Regions from separate parts of the Kocuria sp. 2SI genome, predicted to be linked through region 1. Evidence: riboswitches for the same ligand, from Rfam matches in the RefSeq annotation. Region 1 holds a riboswitch; each other region holds the start of a gene.
The links. Region 1 has a riboswitch for S-adenosylmethionine ahead of FFS25_RS05810 (bifunctional o-acetylhomoserine/o-acetylserine sulfhydrylase). Riboswitches for the same ligand answer to the same signal wherever they lie in the genome.

Region 1 (5,390 bases):
TGCCCGTCATGCTCACGCGCAGCGCAGGCACCTGGTCCTGGCTGGCGGCCTCGGCGTGCGCGGTGGCGGTGCTGAGCCTGATGCTGGCCTGGGCTGCCGTGCGCACCAGGTCGCTGTGGATGCCCCTGGGCTGGGCGGCGGGACTCGCAGGAACGGGCGCCGCCGTGCTGCAGGGCTGGCCTGCTCAGGCCCTCGGGGCATGGGCCGCCGCCGGCGCCGCTGCCGCTGCCGGTCTCCTGCTGATCCCCGCGGTCCTGGTGCTCGAGCGGGTGCGGCCCTCCGGCTCAGACCGCCGGGCGGCGTGAACGGGCGGATTCCTTCGGCTCAGGCCAGCCCCAGGCGCTCCAGGGCCCAGGCGTCCTCCCACGCATTGTCGCGCCACTGCTGATAGCGCCCCGAGGCTCCGCCGTGGCCGCCGGCCATCTCGATGCGCATGAGGATCTGCTCGCGCTTGTCCGGGTTCTCGTGACGCAGGGCCGCCACCCACTTGGCGGGCTCCACGTAGAGGACGCGGGTGTCGTGCAGCGAGGTCACGGCCAGGATCGGCGGGTAGTCCCTGGCGGAGACGTTCTCGTACGGGGAATAGGCCTTCATGGTCCAGTAGACCTCCGCGGAGTCGAGGGGATTGCCCCATTCCTCCCATTCGAGCGCGGTCAGCGGCAGCTCGGGCATGAGCATGGAGGTCAGCGGGTCCACGAACGGCACCGCGGCCACCGCACCGCAGTACAGCTCGGGGGCCAGGTTCAGCACGGCGCCGACCAGGAGTCCGCCGGCCGAGCCGCCCATCAGCACGACCCGGTCGGCGTCGATGTCCGAGCGCGCGCCCAGGTGCCGGGTCGCCGCGACGACGTCTGTGAAGGTGCGCCGCTTGTGCTCCTTCTTGCCGGACTCGTACCACTGCCGCCCGAGCTCGCCGCCGCCGCGCACGTGGGCGATGGCCCAGACCGCACCGCGGTCCAGCAGCGAGATCCGCGAGTACGAGAACGACGGATCCATGCTGATCTCGTACGAGCCGTAGGCGTAGACCACCGCGGGTGCCGGCTGCGCGGCGTCCCGGCGGCGGATGAGGGTGATCGGGATCCGCGTGCCGTCCTCGGCCTGGGCCCAGTCGCGCTCCACGGAGTAGTCGACAGCCGAGTAGTCGCCCAGCACCGGCTGCTCGCGGCGCAGGACTGGATCGGGCAGCTCGGTCCCCGGCGCATCCAGGATGAGGTCGAAGACGCGCCGCGGGATCACGAAGGACTCGGCGGTGAAGCGCAGGACGGGGGAGCCCGGCTCAGCGGCGGTGAGGGAGACAGCCGTGAGCTCGCCGGGCACCTCGAGGACATGGGGCTCGGCCTGGCTCTCCGTGCCGAGTCCCTTCAGCGGCAGGATGCGCAGCCCCGGCAGGATGTCCTCACGGACCTCGAGAACCAGGTGATGCTGTGTGGCGGCGAAGCCCAGCACGCGCAGTCCCTCCCTGGGCGCCACGATGTCGATGCCGGGAGGGAATCCGTCGCCGGGCAGTTCCGCCGACTCGCCGGGCAGGTCCGACAGCTCGATCAGGCTCAGGCGTCCATCCGGAGCCTGGCGATCGTGCTGGAGCAGGACGACGTCCCGGCCGTCGATCCGCACGGGCTCCGCCGAGGCGAGAACGCCGGCCCCGCGCGGCACGACCACCTGTGGGTCCTGCTCGCCGGCCTCCTCGATGCGCAGGATCGAGACCTCGGAGTACTCGGAGCACCCGGCCTCGAGCACGAGCCAGCGCCGGTCCGAGGAGAGCTCGGCCCCCAGCCACAGGCCGGGGTCGTCCTCCTGGGCGATGGTGATGTCCTGCTCCAGCGGGGTCCCGAGCACGTGCCGGCGCAGGCGCCACGGCCGCCAGGAGTCGTCGACCTCGGTGTAGAAGACGGCGTCTCCGGCGGGCGAGAGGAAGGCGCCGTAGGAGGTCTCGGGGATCTCGTCGTCGAGCGTCCGGTCGGCTGCGAAGTCGTGGACGCGCACCGTGAAGCGCTCATCCCCGGTGGTGTCCTCGGCCCAGGCCATCCGGGTGCCGTCGTGGGTGATGTCGAAGGCGCCCAGCGACCAGAACTCGTGCGGCTGCGCCCGGGCGTTGCCGTCCAGGAGGGTCTGCTCGCCGGGCAGGGACTGACCTGCCACGATCTGCGGCGGCTCCCACCCCTCCTCAGCAGCCGGGACGCGGCACTGCACCGAGTGCTCTCCGCCCTCCACGGTGCGCGTGAAGTACCACCAGTCGCCGCGCCGCCACGGCACCGACAGGTCCGTCTCCTGCACGCGGGTCCGGACCTCCTGGAAGAGCTGCTCGCGCAGCGGGGCCAGCTGGGCGGTGGCGGCCTCCGCGCAGGCGGTCTCGGCCTCCAGATGGGCGATGACCTCTGGGGAGTCCTTCTCCCGCAGCCACTCGTACGGATCCTGGAAGGAGTCGCCGTGGAACTCGCGGACGTGGTCGCGGCGCGGCGTCTCGGGAGGAGCGGGGGAGGGATCCGGGTGCTGGGAGGTCATGGCGCTCATCGTAGGAACCGGCGCCGACAGCACAGGCCGCTGCCGTCGTGCCCCTGGCCCACAATGGAGCCCATGACCGAACACCTCTCCCAGGCCCCAGCCCAGCCGTCGTTCGGCTCCCAGCGAGCCGATCTGTGGCTGCAGATCCTGCTGGTGCTGGGCGTCTCGCTGGGGGCCAGCGCGCTGTGGTCCGTCCTGAACCTCGCCGAGACGCTGTCCACCAGTTCGATCGCCGAGTCGACGGCCTCCATGAACGCGCCGCAGAGCGGCTTCCCCCTGTTCGACGTCCTGCGCCGCAGCCTCGGGATCCTCTTGGCTCTGGTTCCACCGCTGCTGGCGCTCTATCTGCTGGCGGGCTCGGCCGGTCAGCTGCGTGGGCTGCTGCACCGGATCGGCCTGGACCGCCGAGCCCCGCTGGCAGATCTGGGCCTGGGGACGCTGCTCTTCGTCGTCATGGGACTGGGCACCCTGGCGCTGTACCAGGCGGGCCGCCAGCTCGGGATCACCGCCGAGATCGTCACCAACGCGGGCGGGACCTCCTGGTGGGAGGTCATCCTGCTGCTGGCCTCGGCGGTGCGACACTCGCTCGTGGAGGAGATCATCGTCGTCGTGTTCCTGGCCGATCGCCTGCTGCGGGTGGGATGGACGTGGCCGGCCGTGCTGATCGGCTCGGCCCTTCTGCGAGGCAGCTACCACCTGTACCAGGGCGTCGGTCCGGCGCTGGGCAACGTGGTCATGGGGCTGGTGTTCCTGTGGCTCTACCGCCGCACCGGACGCGTGATGCCGCTGATCATCGCCCACTTCCTGCTGGACGCCGTCGGCTTCCTAGCCGGGCCCCTGCTGTTCTGACGGAGCGCTCCACAGGCCACGGAACCCGGGTTTGCGCCGGAGCCTCGCTCGTCCGAGAATGGGAATCAGGTCACGAGAGCCAGCGACAAGCCCCAGCTAGCTGGCCGGCAACCCTCCTTCCGCGGTGGGGTGCCCTGGGTGAGGACCGGGCCGGTGCGCCGACGCGTACACGGCAAGCGCGGGTCACGGCACCCGGTCCGACGGGTCCGTCGGACCTCGGTCCGCGGCCCCGGAAGACAAGGAGTCGCCGACATGTCAGCACAGCAGCCCACCCCCTCCGCCCCTCAGGGATGGAGCTTCGAGACCCGCCAGATCCATGCCGGTCAGGAGCCCGATCCCGTCACCGGCGCCCGGGCGCTGCCCATCCAGCAGACGACCTCGTACGTCTTCCCGGATGCCGAGACCGCTGCCGGTCGCTTCGGACTCAGCCAGGTCGGGCCCATCTACACCCGCCTGACCAACCCCACCACCGAGGTCGTCGAGAACCGCATCGCCTCCCTGGAGGGCGGCACCGCGGCCGTCATGGTCTCCTCCGGGCAGGCCGCCACCACCTACGCGATCCTCAACGTGGCCGGGGCGGGCGATCACATCGTGGCCAGCCCGTCGCTGTACGGCGGCTCCTTCAACCTGTTCAAGCACACCCTGTCGCGGCTCGGGATCGAGACCACGTTCGTCTCCGATCCGGACGATCCCCAGGCCTGGCGCGATGCCGTTCGGCCCAGTACCAAGGCCTTCTACGCGGAGACCATCCCGAACCCGCGCAACGACGTCCTGGACCTGGAGACGGTCTCGCGGATCGCCCACGAGTCCGAGGTGCCGCTGATGGTGGACAACACCATCGCCACCCCGTACCTGCTGCGGCCGTTCGAGCACGGCGCCGACGTGGTGATCCACTCCGCCACCAAGTTCCTGGGCGGGCACGGCACCTCGGTGGGCGGGTTCATCGTGGATTCCGGGCGCTTCGACTACACCCGCTACCCGCAGCGCTTCCCCGGGTTCGTGGAGCCGGACGAGTCCTACCACGGCGTCGTGTTCGGGGAGGTCTTCGGCGAGAACGGGCCGTTCGGGGCCAACGTGTCCTTCGCCTTCAAGGTCCGCACCCAGCTGCTGCGGGACATGGGAGCCTCCATCTCCCCGTTCAACGCCTTCCTGATCGAGCAGGGCATCGAGACGCTGTCGCTGCGCATGGAGCGCCACGTCGCCAACGCTCGGACGGTCGCCACCTGGCTGGAGGCCCACGAGGGCGTCGAATCCGTGTCCTACGCCGGGCTCGAGTCCTCTCCGTGGCACGAGCGTGCGCAGAAGTACGTCCCCGGCGGCGCAGGTTCGATCCTCGGCTTCGTGCTCGACGGCGGCTCGGAGGCCGGCCAGGCCTTCGTGGACGCGCTGAGCCTGCACTCGAACGTCGCGAACATCGGTGACGTCCGCTCGCTGGTCATCCACCCGGCCTCCACCACGCACGCTCAGCTCTCCCCGGAGGAGCAGCTGGCCGCCGGCGTCGCCCCGGGGTTCGTGCGGCTGTCCGTGGGACTGGAGCACATCGACGACATCCTCGCGGACCTGGAGCTCGGTTTCGCCGCGGTCAAGGCGCGCGGCGCAGGGGGATCGGTCTGAGGTGACCGCCATCCAGAGCACGACCGCGCGCTCGCAGCAGCCCTTCCGCACCGAGGGGCTGCTGCGCCGCGCCCGCATCGGCGACCTCGGGCTGGAATCCGGGGCCGTGCTGCCCGATGTCGAGCTGGCCTACGAGACCTGGGGCGAGCTCGACGACCGCGCCTCCAACGCGGTGCTCGTCCCGCATGCGCTGACCGGGGACACCCATGTCACGCGCGGACGGGTCGCCGAGGACGCCACCTCCTTCGACCGTGTCTCCGCCGAGGCACCGGGCTGGTGGGACGGACTGGTCGGGCCCGGGCGGGCGATCGACACCGACCGCTTCTTCGTGGTCGCCATCAACATGCTCGGGGGCTGCTACGGCTCCACGGGTCCGTCGACTCTGATCCCGGAGGACAGCCCGCGGGCCGGTCTTCCGTGGGGAT
Region 2 (5,390 bases), on a different contig from region 1:
ATCCGGATGCTCGAGACGCTGCTGCCGCGCTGGAGTGGCAAGGTGCTGGTCCTGTGCCTGCTCGGCTTCGCGATCACGGACTTCGTCATCACCATGACCCTGTCCTCGGCCGATGCCGCCGTGCACATCGTCGAGAATCCGCACGTGCCAGCCGAGGCGCATCACTGGCAGTTCTGGGTGACCGTCGGGCTGCTCCTACTGCTGGGCGCGGTGTTCATGGCCGGGTTCTCGGAGGCCATCAGCGTGGCCGTCGTCCTGGTCCCCGTGTATCTGAGCCTCAACGCCGTGGTGCTGGCGGTGGGCTGGTGGCAGATCGCCCGCTCGCAGGAGATCGGATTCGCGCAGTGGTGGGATGCGGCGCTGAGCCAGCACTCCTCGCCCTGGGCGGCCGTCGCCGTGGCTGCCCTGGTGTTCCCCAAGCTGGCGCTGGGCCTGTCCGGCTTCGAGACCGGGGTCTCCGTGATGCCCCTGGTGCGCACCTCGCGGGGCCTGCGGGGCCGTGTGGAGGACACCCGACGACTGCTCACGACCGCCGCGCTGATCATGGCCGGGTTCCTGCTGACCTCGTCGCTGGTGTGCACGATCCTGATCCCGGCCGGAGAGTTCGAGCCCGGCGGCGCTGCCAACGGGCGAGCACTGGCCTACCTGGCGCACAGCCTGCTGGGCGAGACTTTCGGGTCGGTCTACGACCTGTCGACGGTGCTGATCCTGTGGTTCGCGGGCGCCTCGGCCATGGCCGGTCTGCTCAACCTCATCCCGCGCTACCTGCCGCGCTACGGCATGGCGCCCGAGTGGACCCGCGCTCCGCGGCCGCTGGTGCTCACGATCCTGGCTGCCGCCCTGGTCGTCACGGCGGTCTTCCGCGCCGACGTGGATGCGCAGGGCGGGGCCTACGCGACCGGGGTGCTGGTGCTGATGCTCTCGGCCTCCTTCGCCTCGACCCTGTCGGCGGGAAAGCGGGGGCATCGCCGCGCCGCCGTGGGATTCGCGGCGATCACCGTGGTGATCGCCTACACGACCGCCGACAACATGATCAGCCGCCCCGATGGCCTCCACGTGGCCCTCGTGTTCATCGCAGCCCTGCTGGCAGCGTCGTTCGCCTCGCGGGTCTGGCGGGCCTCGGAGCTGCGGATCCGCAGCATCGATTTCGACCAGACCTCGCTGGCCTGGCTGCGCGGCTGCCGCGGACGCACGGTGCGGCTGATCGCGCACCGGCCGCGCACCCAGCTGGGCGCAGCAGGGGCCCAGGCCCAGCAGCTCCTGCTCAGCGACCCCGACCTGGCCGAGAAGCTGCGCGACGAGCGCGAATGGCATCGCCTTCCCTCGGCCGACGGCGTCCTGTTCGTGGAGGTGACCCTGCGCGATCCATCGGACTTCGAGGACCGGTTGCGCGTGAGTGCCCACGAGATCGACGGCCACCGCGTCCTGCGCGCAGAGGGCTCGTCGGTGCCCACCTGCCTGGCCGGCGTGGCCCTGGCCGTCCGGGACCGGACGGGGCGGCCGTCGCACCTCTACCTCGAGTGGTCCGACGGCTCGCCGCTGGTGAACTCCCTGCGCTTCCTGCTCCTCGGCCGCGGTCAGACGGCGACGGCCGTGCACGAGGTCCTGCGCCGGGCGGTGGCGCGCAAGCAGGACCGCCCGTTCGTGCACGTGACGTGAGGCTCCGCGCAGGGCTGCGGACGCAATCCTCGGGAACCGCAGCTTGAATTTCTGGACGCATACATCGCCACTGCATCCCTGCCAGTGATGGCAAAGGCCCTCGGAAGGGCCAGGGCCTCTGCCAGCTGCCGTTCCCCAGCCCTCAGCCGAGATCCCGCGCCGGGGTGTCCGCCGTGGACGGCCTGCCCATGTAGGCCCCGCGGTACTTGGCCGCCGGGTGGGTGTCGAGCACCTTGGTCTGCCCTGCACCGTAGACGTTCTCGCGCAGGGTGGGGCCGTCGTAGTCGGTGCGGTAGCGCCCGCGCTTCTGCAGCTCCGGGACCACCTGCTCCACGAAGTCCTCGAACGAGCCCGGGGACACGTGGTAGGCCAGGTTGATCCCGTCCAGGCCGCCCTCGTCGATCCAGGTCTCGAGCTGATCGGCCACGGTCTGCGGGGAGCCCACGACCACATCGCCCATGCCGCCGATCGCGCAGTGGCGGGCGATCTCCTCGCGCGTCCACTGCTTGGTGCCGTCCTGCATGGTGAACGGCGTGAGGAAGGACTGGATGGCCTCGGTCTTGACGTAGTTCAGGACCTCGTCCTCCTGGAACGTGGACAGATCCAGCCCGGACCAGCCGCCGATGATGGCCTGCGAGGCCTCCAGGTTGGCGTAGCTCTGGTACTCGCGGTACTTGGCCTGGGCCTTCTCGTCGGTCTCATCGACCACCACGGAGAGCATCGCGTAGATCTTCACGTCGTCCCGGTCACGGCCCTCGGCCTCGACCTTGTCGCGGATCCGGTCGGTCATGTACCGGGTGAGGTCCGGGCGCAGGGCGCCGATGAACACGGCTTCGGCGTGCTTGCCCGCGAAGGCCTGCCCGCGCGAGGAGGCCCCGGCCTGGAAGATCAGCGGGGTGCGCTGCGGGCTGGGCTCGGTGAGCGCCGCACCAGGCACCGTGAAGTGCTTGCCCTGGTGCTGGATCGGGTGGACCTTGGCCGGATCGGCGTAGATCCCGCGCTCCACGTCCTTCACGACGGCGTCGTCCTCCCAGGAGCCCTCCCACAGCTTGTAGCAGACGTCGAGGAACTCCTCGGCGATCTCGTAGCGCTCGTCGTGCTCGATCTGGGTGGGCAGACCCTGGTTCTCGGCCGCCGAAGGCAGGTAGGAGGTCACCACGTTGAAGCCCACGCGCCCGCGGGTCAGGTGATCCAGCGTCGCGTACTTGCGCGCCAGCGTGTACGGCTGCTCGTAGGTGACCGCACTGGTCACGCCGAAGCCGAGGTTCTTCGTCACCGCGGCCATGGCGGAGATCTGCATGAACGGATCGTTGACCGGGACCTGCGCGCCGTCGGCGATCGAGGGGGCGGCCGAGTTGCGGTAGATGTCGTAGATGCCGACAACGTCGGCCAGGAACAGGGCGTCGAAGCGGCCCCGCTCGAGCACCTGGGCCAGGTGCGTCCAGTACTCGATCGTGTTGTACTCCGTGGCCCGCGAGCGCGGGTGGCGCCACAGCCCGAAGCTCTGGTGATCCACGCAGGTCATGTCGAAGGCGTTCAGGGAGATCCGCTTGGCCATGGGAGGCTGCTCCTGAGGGGTCAGACCCGCGCCCCGTGCGCCGCTCATGCCGCGGCCAACCTGCGGGTCCAGCGCGTGCATGCGCCGCACTTGCCGCACGCGGTCTAGCGAGCGGCCCGATCCTCACCTGGGGCACCCCGCTACGGGAGAGGGTTGCCGTCCGGCCAGCCAGGGCTGTGGGCCGGAACTCTTGATCGTGTGAGCGTCATCCTATGCACACCTGAGGCGACGGTGCGAAGCCCGTCCCGTGCGTTGCCCCGCTCGTCCTCCGATTTGCTGTCTCCCCGGACCAGGGCATTGAATGACCCCGGTTCCCATCCGGAGCGGCCGAGAGACCTGGCTCGTCGACGCCGCAGCAACCAGTGCCGTCCATTACGCGGCACAAGGTGCTAATGCCAGGACCGATGGAGTGATGTGATGATCTCTGCGCCCCCGTCCGCCCTGAGCACGGTCGATGCCGCCGCCCTGACCTTCGATGGCGTCGGCAAGTCCTTCCCCTCTTCCGGCGGCCTCCAGCGCGATGTCCTGGCCGACGTCAGCTTCCATGTCCGCCCCGGCGAGATCGTCTCGGTGCTGGGCCCGTCGGGCTGCGGCAAGTCGACCCTGCTGCGCGCGGTGGCCGGTCTCGGCACGGCCTCCGCCGGCCGGGTCCTGATCGACGACGCGCCCGTGCACGGCCTGGACCCGCGCTGCGCGGTGGGCTTCCAGGAGCCGCGGCTGCTGCCCTGGCGCACGGTGGCCCGCAACGTGGCGCTCGGGCTGCCCCGCGGGGTCCGGGGCCGCGAGGCCGAGCAGCGCGTGGCGCACCTGCTCGAGCTGGTGCGGCTGACGAAGCATGCCGAGGACCGCCCGTCGGAGATCTCCGGCGGCATGGCCCAGCGGGCCTCGCTGGCCAGGGCGCTGGCGCGCAATCCGCAGGTGCTGCTGCTCGACGAGCCGTTCGGGGCGCTCGATGCCCTGACCCGTCTGAAGATGCAGGACCTGCTGCTGGAGATCCACGCCGCAGATCCCACGACGGTGCTGGTGGTCACCCACGATGTGGAAGAGGCCCTGGTGCTCTCCGACCGCGTGGTCGTGCTCGGGACGCCGCCGGAAGGCGGGCCGGCAGGGATCCAGGAGATCCTCACGGTCGACTCGCCGCGACCGCGCCACCGCGATGATCCCGAGCTGACGCAGGCCCGCACGCACCTGCTCGGCCTGCTGGGCGTGGAGGCATGAGCGGGCTGACGCGTCGTCGCCTGCTGGGCCTGGCCGCCGCCGGGGCCGCCGCCGCGCCCCTGTCCGGGTGCGTCATGGAGGGCGAGGGCCCGGGCCGCGGCATGGCCGCCGGCTCGGACACCGAGATCTACCTGGACTACGCGACCTACAACCCGCTGTCGCTGATCATCCGCGAGAAGGGCTGGCTGGAGACCGTCGCCGCAGAGGACGGCCAGGAGGTCCACTGGACGTTCTCGGCCGGGTCCAACAAGGCCAACGAGTTCCTGCGCGGCGGGGCGATCGACATCGGCTCGACCGCGGGCTCGGCCGCGCTGCTGGCGCGCACCAACCGCTCCCCCATCCGCGCGATCGACATCTGCTCCCAGCCGGAGTGGGCAGCACTCGTACGCACCGCGGACTCGCCCCTGCGCTCGGTCGAGGATCTGCGCGGCAGGTCGGTGGCGGCCACCAAGGGCACGGATCCCTACTTCTTCCTGCTGCAGGCGCTGTCGGCGGCGGATATGGGCTTCGACGAGACCACCGTGGTCAACCTCCAGCACGCCGACGGCCGCTCCGCCCTGACCAGCGGGCAGGTGGACGCCTGGTCCGGGCTCGACCCGATCATGGCCGGCGCCGAGCAGGACGGGGCGGTGCTGTTCCAGCGCGACCTGGCCTTCAACACCTACTGCTTCCTCAACGCCCGCGAGCTGTTCCTGGAGATCAACCCGCGCGGGGCCCAGATGGTCGTGGACGTCTACGCCCACGCCCGCGCCTGGGCGCTGGAGAACCCCCAGGAGGGCATCGCGATCCTGGCCCGCGAGTCCGACATCGACCGGGGCACCGCCGCCCGCGTCTGGGAGCGCACGCACCTGGACATCGACCCGGTCCCCGGCGACGACCAGCTCGAGGTCCTCGAGCGCATCGCCCCGATCCTCGTGGAGACCGGTGACGTCCCCGACCTGGAGACCGTCCAGAA
Region 3 (5,390 bases), on a different contig from region 1:
GTGGTGCTCTACTTCGCCCTCGCGCCGGCCGTGACCGGCAAGGCGCTCGACGCGCTGAGCGGGATCGAGCTGCCCCAGGACCTCTGGCTGGCGCTCGAGAAGCCGATCGGCACGGACGAGGACTCCGCCCGCGAGCTCAACCGCCTGGCCGATCGCCTGGTCCCGGCCGACCGGATCCTGCGGATCGATCACTTCCTGGGCGAGCCCGCCGTGCTGGATCTGGTGGGCCTGCGCTTCGCGAACCGGATCATCGAGCCGCTGCTGCACCGCGATCTGGTCGAGTCCATCTCCATCACGTTCGACGAGACGCTCGGCCTCGAGGGCCGAGCCGGCTTCTACGACGCCACCGGCGCCATCCGCGACATGCACCAGTCCCACCTGCTGCAGGTCATGGGCGTGCTGATGATGGACCCGCCGTCGTCGATCGCCGATGGCGAGATCCCGGAGCTGATCTCCCAGGTCCTGGCCCGCACCAGCGTGATCGGCCCGATCGAGCAGAACATGGCCGCGGGTCGGTACACGGCCGGCGGCATCGACGGCCGCGAGCTGCCGTCGTACGTCGACGAGGAGGGCGTGGATCCCGCCAACGGCACCGAGACCTGGGCCCGGCTCACTGTCGAGGTCGACAGCTGGCGGTGGCAGGGCGTGCCCGTGCACCTGCGCTCCGGCAAGGCCATCGGCTCGCCGCATCAGGAGGTGCTGGTGCGCTTCCGCCCCGTCCCCGCCGGGGCCCAGGAGTTCGGCGACCCCGCCGGCGACATCCTGCGAGTGGACCTGGCCACCGGCGAGATCAGCCTCGAGCTCAGCGCGGGCGGCCCCTTCGACCCCCGCGGGACCTCGCGGGTGACCCTGTCCTCGGCCACCCCCGAGTCGCCCTTCTCCGCCTACGGCTCCGTGGTGCGCCGCATGCTCGACGGCGACCGCTCCTTCAGCGTCAGCGCCGAGGCCTCGCAGCACTGCTGGCGGATCGTGCAGCCGGCGATCGACGCCGTGGCGGACGGCCTGGTGCCGCTGCAGGACTATCAGGCGGGCTCGGAGGGCCCCGAGACGATCTGATGTCACACACCTGCGCCAGCGGACGCCCTCGCCCGCTGCGCGCAGGCACGCCGGACGATCCCACCCGTGAGACGCGGATCACGGGGCGCATCGTCCGACGCTCGCGAAGGCTTCCGCGGAGGCCCGGAACTCGCCCTCGGGGTGGCCTAGTGTGTCGCCATCAGATTGTGACGTGCAGCACAGGCGCCCAAGGCCGATCCCCCGGCGCCCTCACCACCAGGAGGCCCCCATGGGTTCCGGATCCTCGCCCGCGACCAGTCGCGGACGCCATTCGCAGAGCACCACCGCTCCCGCAGCGCCCGGGGCAGACGGCCCGCAGGACTCGAACCTGAAGGCCCACATGAAGGGCCGCCACCTGGTCATGATGAGCCTCGGCTCGGCCATCGGCGCAGGCCTGTTCGTCGGCTCGGGGGCAGGCATCGCCGCCGCCGGGCCGTCGGTGCTCGTGTCCTACGTCGTCGCCGGGTTCCTGATCATCCTGATCATGCGCATGCTCGGCGAGATGGTCGCCGATCACCCCACCTCCGGCGCCTTCTCCGTCTACGCGGGCCGAGCCGTCAGCCCGGCCGCGGGCTTCGCCGTCGGCTGGCTGTGGTGGGTGCAGCTGATCATCGTGATCGCCGCCGAGGCCACCGCGGCCGCCCAGATCCTGGTCTCCGCCTGGCCCATCGCCCCGCAGTGGCTGCTCGCGCTGATCTTCATGATCATCTTCACCGCCATCAACCTCATCGGCGTGGGGCAGTTCGGCGAGTTCGAGTTCTGGTTCTCGCTGCTCAAGGTCGCCGCCGTCGTCGTCTTCCTGGTGATCGGCGGGCTGTTCGTGATCGGCCTGCTGCCCACGGCCGAGGCGCCCGGCCTGGCCAATCTCACCGCCCACGGCGGCTTCATGCCCAACGGCATCGGAGGCGTGGCCGCCGGCCTGCTGATCGTGGCCTTCGCCTTCGGCGGCATCGAGATCGTGGCCGTGGCGGCGGCCGAGACCGAGGACCCCGAGAAGAACGTGGGCCGGGCGATCCGCACCATCGTGTGGCGCATCCTGATCTTCTACATGGGCTCCGTGGCCATCATGGTCCTGGCCATGCCGTGGAACGACGAGAACCTGTTGGCCTCCCCGTTCGTGGCCGTGCTCAACACCGCGGGGCTTCCGGCCGTCGCCTCCATCATGGCGGTCGTGGTGACCGTCGCGCTGCTGTCGTCGCTGAACGTCAACCTGTACGGCGCCTCGCGGATGATCTTCTCGCTGTCCCACCGCAGCCTGGCACCGGCCGCGCTGAGCAGGACCAACCCCCGCGGCGTGCCGGTGGCCGCGGTGGCCTTCGGCTTCGTGACGGTCGGGCTGAACTACCTGTGGGCCGAGGAGATCCTGGGCATCCTGCTCAACATCGTGGGCTCCACCCTGATCGTCATCTGGTCCATGACGATCGTCTCCCACCTGGTGCTGCGCCGCCGCGCCGAGCGCGAGGGCCGCGACCTCGTGCTCAGGGCCTGGGGCTACCCGGTGCTGTCCTACGTGGCGCTGGCGGGCATGGTGGCCGTCGTGATCCTGGGCATGACGGTGCCCGGCGTGCGTCAGCAGATCCTGCTCACGGCGGGCCTGTTCGCTCTCCTGTGGATCATCGGCGCTGTGCTGGCCAAGCGCCGCGGCGTGACCCGCTTCCGCGCCCCGGAGGAGTTCGACGACCCGGCAGCGATGCCCCGCTGACCCTCCGTTCCCCCACCCCGCCGAGTGGATCCCCAGTTGCGCTGTTCGGGCGAACAGCGCAACTGGGGATCCACTCGACGGCTTTCGTGGGTTGGGTGCGACGTCCTCGGCATGGCAGGATGATCGACGTCACCATCACGAGCGACCGAGAGACCTTGGCTCGAAGACGTCGCAGCAACCATGCGGGGATCCGTCCCCAGCGCAGAGGTGCTCCCGCCAGGACCGATGGAAAGGACGTGCCTTCGCGCATGCTGAACACCGACCGCATCCAGACCACCCACGTGGGCTCCCTGCCCCGCACCCCCGAGCTGCTGGCCGCGAACGAGGCCTACCAGGCCGGCACGATCTCGTGGGAGGAGCTCGTGGCCACCATGCAGCAGGGCGTCCGCGACATCGTCGCCCGGCAGTCCGAGATCGGGATCGACATCGTCAACGACGGCGAGTACGGCCACACCATGTCCAGCTCCGTCGACTACGGCGCCTGGTGGAACTACTCGTTCTCCCGCCTGGGCGGGCTGAGCCCCTCCGACGAGGACCGCTGGGACCCGAACGCCGGCGCCAAGCGCTCCTCGCCGGGCAACATCGTGCTGACGTCGTTCGCCGATCGCCGCGACCGGCAGCGCTTCGCCGAGGCCTATGCCGATCAGTCCTCCGGGATCCTCACCGCCCGCAAGCGGGTGGCCCAGCCCAAGATCACCGGGCCGCTGACCTACACCGGCCACGACGCCGTGCAGGCGGACATCGCGAACCTCAAGTCCGCGCTCGAGGGCTCCGGCGCCGAGCAGGGCTTCATCGCCGCTCTGTCCCCCGGCTCCTGCGCCCGAGTGAGCAACGAGTACTACGCCACCGAGGAGGAGCTCGTCTACGCCTGCGCCGACGCCATGCGCGAGGAGTACCAGGCGATCGTCGACGCCGGGCTGATCGTGCAGATCGACGACCCCTCGATCGCCGAGTCGTGGGACCAGATCAACCCGGAGCCCTCGCTCGAGGATTACCGCTCCTTCATCCAGCTGCGGATCGAGGCGCTGAACCACGCGCTGCGCGGGCTGCCGCAGGAGCAGATCCGATTCCACCTGTGCTGGGGCTCCTGGCACGGCCCGCACACGACCGACCTGGAGCTCAAGCACCTGATCGAGCCCCTGCTGCAGATCGACGCCGGAGGCTACTCCTTCGAGGCGGCCTCCGCCCGTCACGGCCATGAGTGGCGCGAATGGGCGGATGCCGGGCTGCCCGAGGACAAGGTCATCATCCCGGGCGTCGTCTCGCACTCCACCAACGTGGTCGAGCACCCGGAGCTGGTGGCCGAGCGCATCGAGCGCTTCGCCTCCGTCGTGGGCCGCGAGCGCGTCATCGCCTCGACCGACTGCGGGCTGGGCGGCCGTCTGCACCCGCAGATCGCCATGGCCAAGCTCGAGTCACTGGCCGAGGGCGCGCAGATCGCCTCGAGCCGCCTCTTCTGACCCCCCCTCCCCACCGCCGAGTGGATACCCAGTTGCGCTACCTGCCTGAACAGCGCAACTGGGTATCCACTCGGCGGGGTGGCCGCATACCCATCTCACGCAGAAAGGAATCTCTTCATGCACCGCTCCGAGAATCGCATCCTCACCACCCACGCCGGCTCCCTGCCGCGCACCGATCAGCTGATCGAGGCTAACCGCGCCCGCACCGGCGGACAGGACTACGACCAGCTGCTCACCGAGTCTGTCGTCGACGTCGTCCAGCGCCAGAAGAACCTGGGGATCGACGTCGTCAACGACGGCGAGTACGGCCACGCCATGTCCGAGGACACCGACTACGGCGCCTGGTGGCACTACATCTTCGACCGCCTCGACGGGCTGGGCCCCGGCTCGGTCGATCTCTGGAGCCAGACGGCGGTGCGCTCCGAGCCGGGTCAGGTGCGGCTCACGAGCTTCGGCGACCGTCGTGACCGACAGCGCTTCCAGGACGCCTACACCGACCCCTCCAGCGGGATCTCGACCGGCAATCTGCCGCCGTTCCCCGAGTTCGTGGGCCCGATCCGCTATGTCGGCCAGGAGGCCGTCGCCCGGGACATCGCCAACCTCAAGCGCGCGCTGGAGACCACGGGCGCATCCGAGGGCTACCTGGCTTCACTCTCGCCGGGGTCGTGCGCGCGCCTGGAGGACAAGCACTACGGCGACGAGGACGAGGTCCTGCAGGCGTGCGCCGAGGCCATGCGCGAGGAGTACCGGGCGATCACCGACGCCGGGCTGATCGTGCAGATCGACGACCCCTCGATCGCGGAGAACTGGGATCAGGTCAACCCCGAGCCGTCGGTCGAGGACTACCTGGCGTTCACGGCCAAGCGCGTGGAGGCGATCAACTACGCGCTCGAGGGCATCCCCGCCGAGCAGGTCCGGTTCCACCTGTGCTGGGGCTCCTGGCACGGCCCGCACACCACAGATCTGGAGTTCAAGCACCTGGTGCGCACCATGCTGCAGATCAACGCCGGCGCGTTCTCCTTCGAAGCCGCCAACGCCCGCCACGAGCACGAGTGGCGCGTGTGGGAGGACGTCTCCCTGCCCGAGGACAAGCTGATCATCCCGGGCATCGTCTCCCATGCGACCAACGTGGTCGAGCACCCGGAGCTGGTGGCCGAGCGCATCGAGCGCTT
Region 4 (5,390 bases), on a different contig from region 1:
AGCACCGCGTGGACCTGGTGGATGCCATGTCCCTGGCCGTGGACGAGTCGATCACCGACGATCAGCTCGCGCTGGTCGAGGAGTCCGCCTGCCCCACCTGCGGCTCGTGCTCCGGCATGTTCACCGCGAACTCCATGAACTGCCTCACCGAGGCGCTGGGCCTGTCCCTGCCCGGCAACGGCACCACCCTGGCCACGCACATCAACCGCAAGCGCCTCTTCGAGGAGGCAGGCGCGCGGATCGTGGCCTCGGCCAAGCGCTACTACGAGGACGACGACGACTCCGTCCTGCCGCGCTCGATCGCCACCCCGGAGGCCTTCGCCAACGCCATGACCCTGGATGTGGCCATGGGCGGATCCACCAACACGGTGCTGCACATCCTGGCCGCCGCGCAGGAGGCCGAGGTCGACTTCACCATGTCGGACATCGACCAGATCTCCCGGCGCGTGCCCTGCCTGGCCAAGGTCGCCCCGAACTCCACGAAGTACCACATCGAGCACGTCCACCGGGCCGGCGGCATCCCCGCGATCCTGGGCGAGCTGCGCCGCGGTGGGCTGCTGGACGAGGACGTCCACACCGTCCACGCCGCCACCATGGGCGAGTGGCTCGACGAGTGGGACATCCGCTCCGGCAAGGCGACCGAGCAGGCGAAGCACCACTTCCTGGCCGCCCCGGGCGGTGTGCGCACCACGCAGGCGTTCTCGCAGGCCAATGAGTACGAGGACCACGACCTCGACGCCCAGGACGGCTGCATCCGCTCGGTCGCCCACGCCTACACCAAGGAGGGCGGGCTGTGCGTGCTCTTCGGCAACATCGCCGAGGACGGCGCGATCATCAAGACCGCGGGCATCGACGAGTCCCTGTTCCACTTCAAGGGCTCCGCGTTCGTCGTCGAATCCCAGGACGAGGCCGTGTTCGAGATCCTGTCCAAGAACGTGAAGCCCGGGGACATCGTGGTCATCCAGTACGAGGGCCCCAAGGGCGGGCCCGGCATGCAGGAGATGCTCTACCCGACCTCTTACCTCAAGGGCCTGGGCCTGGGGAAGGAGTGCGCCCTGATCACCGACGGCCGCTTCTCCGGCGGCACCTCGGGGCTGTCGATCGGGCACATCTCCCCGGAGGCCGCCGCCGGCGGTGCGGTGGGCCTGATCGAGCAGGGCGATGAGATCGAGATCGACGTCGAGAACCGCATCCTGCGCGTCAATGTGGACGACGCCGAGCTGGCGCGTCGTCGCTCCGAGAAGGGCGAGGCCCCCTGGAAGCCGACCAAGCCGCGCGAGCGCAAGGTGTCCAAGGCCCTGAAGGCCTACGCCTCCATGGTGACCTCGGCGGATAAGGGTGCGGTGCGGGTCGTCGAGGACTGAGGTCCTCGAGCTCGGCGCTTCACGTGCGCAGTCGGGGCACCAACCGCAACTCGCCGGAAACCTGGCTGGTGTACATTGCACCAACTGCTGGGAACGGCCTGTGGTCGCTCCGGCAGATTCCTCTGAGAAGCGGGAGTGCACATGGAGCAGCTCACTGAGCTCGTCGGCAGCGTCGGCAATTTCATCTGGAGCTGGATCGTCTTCGCGATCCTGATCGGCACGGGTATCTACCTGACGATCAGGACCAGGGCGGTCCAGTGGCGGTCCGTCCCGGAGATGTTCCGGGTGCTGCGAGACCCTCCCGGTGAGGACCCGGACGGCAAGAAGTCGATCTCGTCGTTCCGCGCGTTCACCGTCTCGGCGGCCTCGCGCGTGGGCACGGGCAACATCGCCGGCGTGGCCATCGCGATCAGCGTGGGCGGACCCGGCGCCGTGTTCTGGATGTGGGCCATCGCGGCCATCGGCGGCGCCAGCGCGTTCGTCGAGTCGCTGCTGGGCCAGCTCTACAAGCGCAAGGGCGAGACCGGCTACTACGGCGGACCGGCCTACTACATGACCTACGGGCTCAAGAAGCACTGGATGGGCATCCTGTTCGCGGTGATCATCACCGTCACCTACGGCCTGGTGTTCAACTCGGTGCAGTCCAACGCGATCGTGGACTCGCTGTCGGGCTCGCTGGACATCGACCCGTCGGCCGCCGGGGCCCTGCCCTTCAAGCTGATCGTGGGCGCAGTGGTCGTCGTGCTGACCGCCTCCATCATCTTCGGCGGCGCCCGCCGCATCTCCGCGGTCACCCAGGCAGTCGTGCCGGTCATGGCCATCCTGTACGTGCTGCTGGGGCTGCTGGTCGTCGTCCTGAACATCGGCGAGGTCCCCGGCATGGTCGCCGACATCGTCCTGGGCGCCTTCGGCATCCGCGAGTTCGTGGTGGGCGGCTTCATGGCCGTGTTCGTCCAGGGCCTGCGCCGCGGACTGTTCTCCAATGAGGCCGGCATGGGCTCCGCGCCGAACGCCGGTGCCTCGGCCTCCGTCTCTCACCCGGCCAAGCAGGGCTTCGTGCAGTCCCTGGGCGTCTACTTCGACACCTGGCTCGTCTGCTCGGTCACGGCGTTCATCGTGCTGCTGTCCAACCCCAGCTTCGGCGACTCTGCCCAGGGCGCCTCGCTCACGCAGACGGCACTGGGTCTGCAGCTGGGGACCTGGGCGGTCCACTTCCTGACCATCGCGATCTTCCTGTTCGCCTTCAGCTCGGTGATCGGCAACTACTTCTACGGCGAGGCGAACATCATGTTCCTCACCCGCTCGCGCGCGGTGATGAACGGCTACCGCCTGCTGGTGCTCCTGTCCGTGATGGTCGGCGCGGTGGTCGCCCTGGATCTTGTGTGGTCTCTGGCCGACGTGATGATGGCGATCATGGCCACGATCAACCTGATCGCCCTGATCCTCCTGGCGCCCGTCGCCGTCAAGGTGATGAAGAACTACGAGGCCCAGCGCCGCCGCGGTGAGGAGCCCACCTTCAACGGCTCCGACATCCCCGGCCTCACCGGGCTGGATGCCTGGGACGGCACCGACGTGATCACCACCGGCGCGTTCTGGACCCAGCAGATGAAGCGCGTGGGCAAGGCCTGACCCGCTTCCGCCGCTGAACGACGACGCAGCCCTCCTCCCAGCCATAGCGGCGGGGAGGAGGGCTGTTTCGTCGGGTCGGTCGCCGAGGGCCCCGATCAGCGCTGACCGACGGCCTTCAAGCAGTGCCTTGCCGCTGTGATCGGGTCCTCCAGGTGGTTCATGCGCTCGATCCACAGGGCCCAGACCCTCAGGTCGTAGGCGACATCCGGGTCGTGCTCCTGGTCCTGGCGCATGACGATCAACGTCACCAGCATCTCCCAGGCGCTCTCCGGGGTGTGTCCGAGAGCGCGGGCGGCCCGAGCCACCTCCGGGGCATTGTTCACGTTGGGCAGGTTGCCGAAGCGCCACACGCTGTGCGCGCAGGCCATGACGGTCGTTGAGTGGCCCTTGCGGGGGAGGAGGAACAGGACTCTGCTCCACTCCCGGGCCTCCCGATCTCCGAAGTCGATCCACCGGTGGTTCGTGCGCGGCGGCACCACGGGTGCCTCCGGTGCGAGGTGCAGCGGCACGTTGTAGGGATGCAGATGCTCGAGATCGGAGCGCTTCGACTCCAGTGCTTGGTGCAGTGCGTCGGACATGAGGTCCTGCCTTCCGGGCCGCGCAGCGCGACCCCGTCGAGTCTTGCCTCAGCGAGTGCGCTGAGGCCCGTTCTGCTCTGGAAGCACCCGGGAATCGAGTTCGGGTTGCTGCGCGGCCGGCCAGGCCCGTGAGGCCGCGCTCTTGAACGTGTCCTGAAATTACAAGAAGGCTCCGACAGCACAAGCCCCATGACGCGGTGGTGCCGTGCTCACAGCACCAGGACCTGCGGCAGGACGCCGAAGATGACGGCGAGCACGAGCGTGAGCAGATGCAAGACCAGGAAGACGGTTGCGGCAGTCTTCACCCCGGAGGACGGGTACATCTCGCGCGGCATGCGGATGCGGGGGTAGATGGCCAGCGCCGCACCCAGGATCGCCGGGGCGCCCAGGGGCAGGAACGCGACGAGCATGGCAGCGACCAGATCGGCGGTGCCGCCGAAGTCGGGCTCCGTGACTGTGGACGCGGCGCCGATCGAGAACAGGATCGTGAGCGGGGAGAGCAGCAGTGCACCGGCCAGCACGAGGATCGTGAGCACCAGAGCGGTGACGGCGCTGCCGGGCGCGGAGGGCCTCGGGGACCAGGTGGCCTGCGGGTAGGCGTAGGGCTGAGCCTGCGGGATATAGGGGTGCATCGTGGACTCCTGGTCGAGCGGGAGAGGTGAGTTGCTGATGCAAATATATGACCCCGCCCGAGTGTTCGCAACTGCGAATGCTAAGGGGCGCGCAGGCGTGTAACTACAAGAATCCCGGAGGCGCACTCCGGCGCCGCAGCGCCAGGCCGCCGCCGCGGCCTGGCGACTCAGCGACGACGGCGCAGATGCTCCCTCGCCACTGCCGAGAGATTCTCCAGCGGCAGCCCGGCGGGGCAGACCTCGGTGCAGTCGCCCAGGGTGGAGCACGGCCCGAAGCTCTCCTCGGCGGCGTCGAGCACCTTGCCGGAGCGGGTGCGGCGGTCGTCGTCGTCCTTGGCCAGCGGGGGGAGCTCGGTGAGCAGCGAGCCCACGAACAGCTGGCCGGAGCCGTTGGGGCAGGCGGCCACGCAGGCCCCGCAGCTGATGCACCCGGCCTCGGTCAGTGCCTTCATGCCCACGGGGCCTCCGGCGGCCTTGACCACGGTGCGCAGCGCGGCCTTCTTGTCCACGGACAGGTCCTTCTTCACGGGGAAGGCGGCTGCGCGCAGCGGCTCGATCCGCACGCGCTCGCCGTCAGTGAAGGCCGCAACCTGCTGCTGGCACGAGGCCCGGTTGAGCTGGGGGCCGTGGGCCACGCCGTCGACCGTGACGCCGCACTTGCCGCAGATGCCCTCGCGGCAGCCGTCGTCGTAGGAGATCGGCTCCATGCCCTCGGGCAGCTGCTCGTTGAGCAGGTCGAGCAGCTCCAGCACGGTCGTCTGGGGGCTCACGCCGGTGACGGTGTGGGTCTCGAAACCGCCCTCGGACTCGCCGTCGGCCTGGCGCCAGACCTCGACCTGCAGGGTGCCGGTGATGCGCATGGGACTCCTTCGGTGCCCTCGCGCCGGGACCCGGTCGCGGAAGGCGGTGTTGCAGTGCGGGGGAGGACGGCTCAGCGCACCAGGCGCAGGAGCACGGCCACGGGGATGGAGGCGTTGCCCAGGGCCACGCCGGTGCCGACCAGCCGCCCGGCCAGCTCGAAGCGCTCGCGGGCACCGCGCTGGGCGGACAAGCCGGTGTCGTTGCCGATCTGGACCAGGCCCTGGGAGGTGTGGGCGGCCAGCGCCAGCATGGCGGCCAGGTACAGCCCGGCCACGGGCGGGCGGCGCAGGGATGCCACCAGGTTGTCGTAGGCGGCACCGGGCTCG

Region 2: it holds a riboswitch for S-adenosylmethionine, as region 1 does, so the genes downstream of both, FFS25_RS00190 (LLM class flavin-dependent oxidoreductase) here and FFS25_RS05810 (bifunctional o-acetylhomoserine/o-acetylserine sulfhydrylase) in region 1, are expected to answer to the same signal.
Region 3: it holds a riboswitch for S-adenosylmethionine, as region 1 does, so the genes downstream of both, FFS25_RS00450 (cobalamin-independent methionine synthase II family protein) here and FFS25_RS05810 (bifunctional o-acetylhomoserine/o-acetylserine sulfhydrylase) in region 1, are expected to answer to the same signal.
Region 4: it holds a riboswitch for S-adenosylmethionine, as region 1 does, so the genes downstream of both, FFS25_RS00410 (hypothetical protein) here and FFS25_RS05810 (bifunctional o-acetylhomoserine/o-acetylserine sulfhydrylase) in region 1, are expected to answer to the same signal.

The regions. Positions count from the first base shown of each region.
Region 1 is NZ_SCNB01000007.1:58,681-64,070, reverse strand. Features, by position in the region: gene FFS25_RS05825 (CPBP family glutamic-type intramembrane protease) at 1-305, shown strand, start outside; gene FFS25_RS05820 (S9 family peptidase) at 325-2,502, opposite strand; gene FFS25_RS05815 (CPBP family intramembrane glutamic endopeptidase) at 2,566-3,351, shown strand; SAM riboswitch class IV at 3,420-3,536, shown strand; gene FFS25_RS05810 (bifunctional o-acetylhomoserine/o-acetylserine sulfhydrylase) at 3,604-4,965, shown strand; gene metX (homoserine O-acetyltransferase MetX) at 4,967-5,390, shown strand, end outside.
Region 2 is NZ_SCNB01000001.1:43,021-48,410, forward strand. Features, by position in the region: gene FFS25_RS00185 (APC family permease) at 1-1,659, shown strand, start outside; gene FFS25_RS00190 (LLM class flavin-dependent oxidoreductase) at 1,802-3,217, opposite strand; SAM riboswitch class IV at 3,299-3,413, opposite strand; SAM riboswitch class I at 3,529-3,636, shown strand; gene FFS25_RS00195 (ABC transporter ATP-binding protein) at 3,635-4,435, shown strand; gene FFS25_RS00200 (aliphatic sulfonate ABC transporter substrate-binding protein) at 4,432-5,390, shown strand, end outside.
Region 3 is NZ_SCNB01000001.1:103,975-109,364, forward strand. Features, by position in the region: gene FFS25_RS00440 (glucose-6-phosphate dehydrogenase) at 1-1,056, shown strand, start outside; gene FFS25_RS00445 (amino acid permease) at 1,286-2,758, shown strand; SAM riboswitch class I at 2,888-2,990, shown strand; gene FFS25_RS00450 (cobalamin-independent methionine synthase II family protein) at 3,007-4,218, shown strand; gene FFS25_RS00455 (cobalamin-independent methionine synthase II family protein) at 4,336-5,390, shown strand, end outside.
Region 4 is NZ_SCNB01000001.1:92,887-98,276, reverse strand. Features, by position in the region: gene ilvD (dihydroxy-acid dehydratase) at 1-1,364, shown strand, start outside; gene FFS25_RS00415 (alanine/glycine:cation symporter family protein) at 1,506-2,993, shown strand; gene FFS25_RS00410 (hypothetical protein) at 3,089-3,571, opposite strand; SAM riboswitch class IV at 3,606-3,719, opposite strand; gene FFS25_RS00405 (hypothetical protein) at 3,781-4,203, opposite strand; gene FFS25_RS00400 (2Fe-2S iron-sulfur cluster-binding protein) at 4,371-5,063, opposite strand; gene FFS25_RS00395 (succinate dehydrogenase/fumarate reductase transmembrane subunit) at 5,135-5,390, opposite strand, start outside.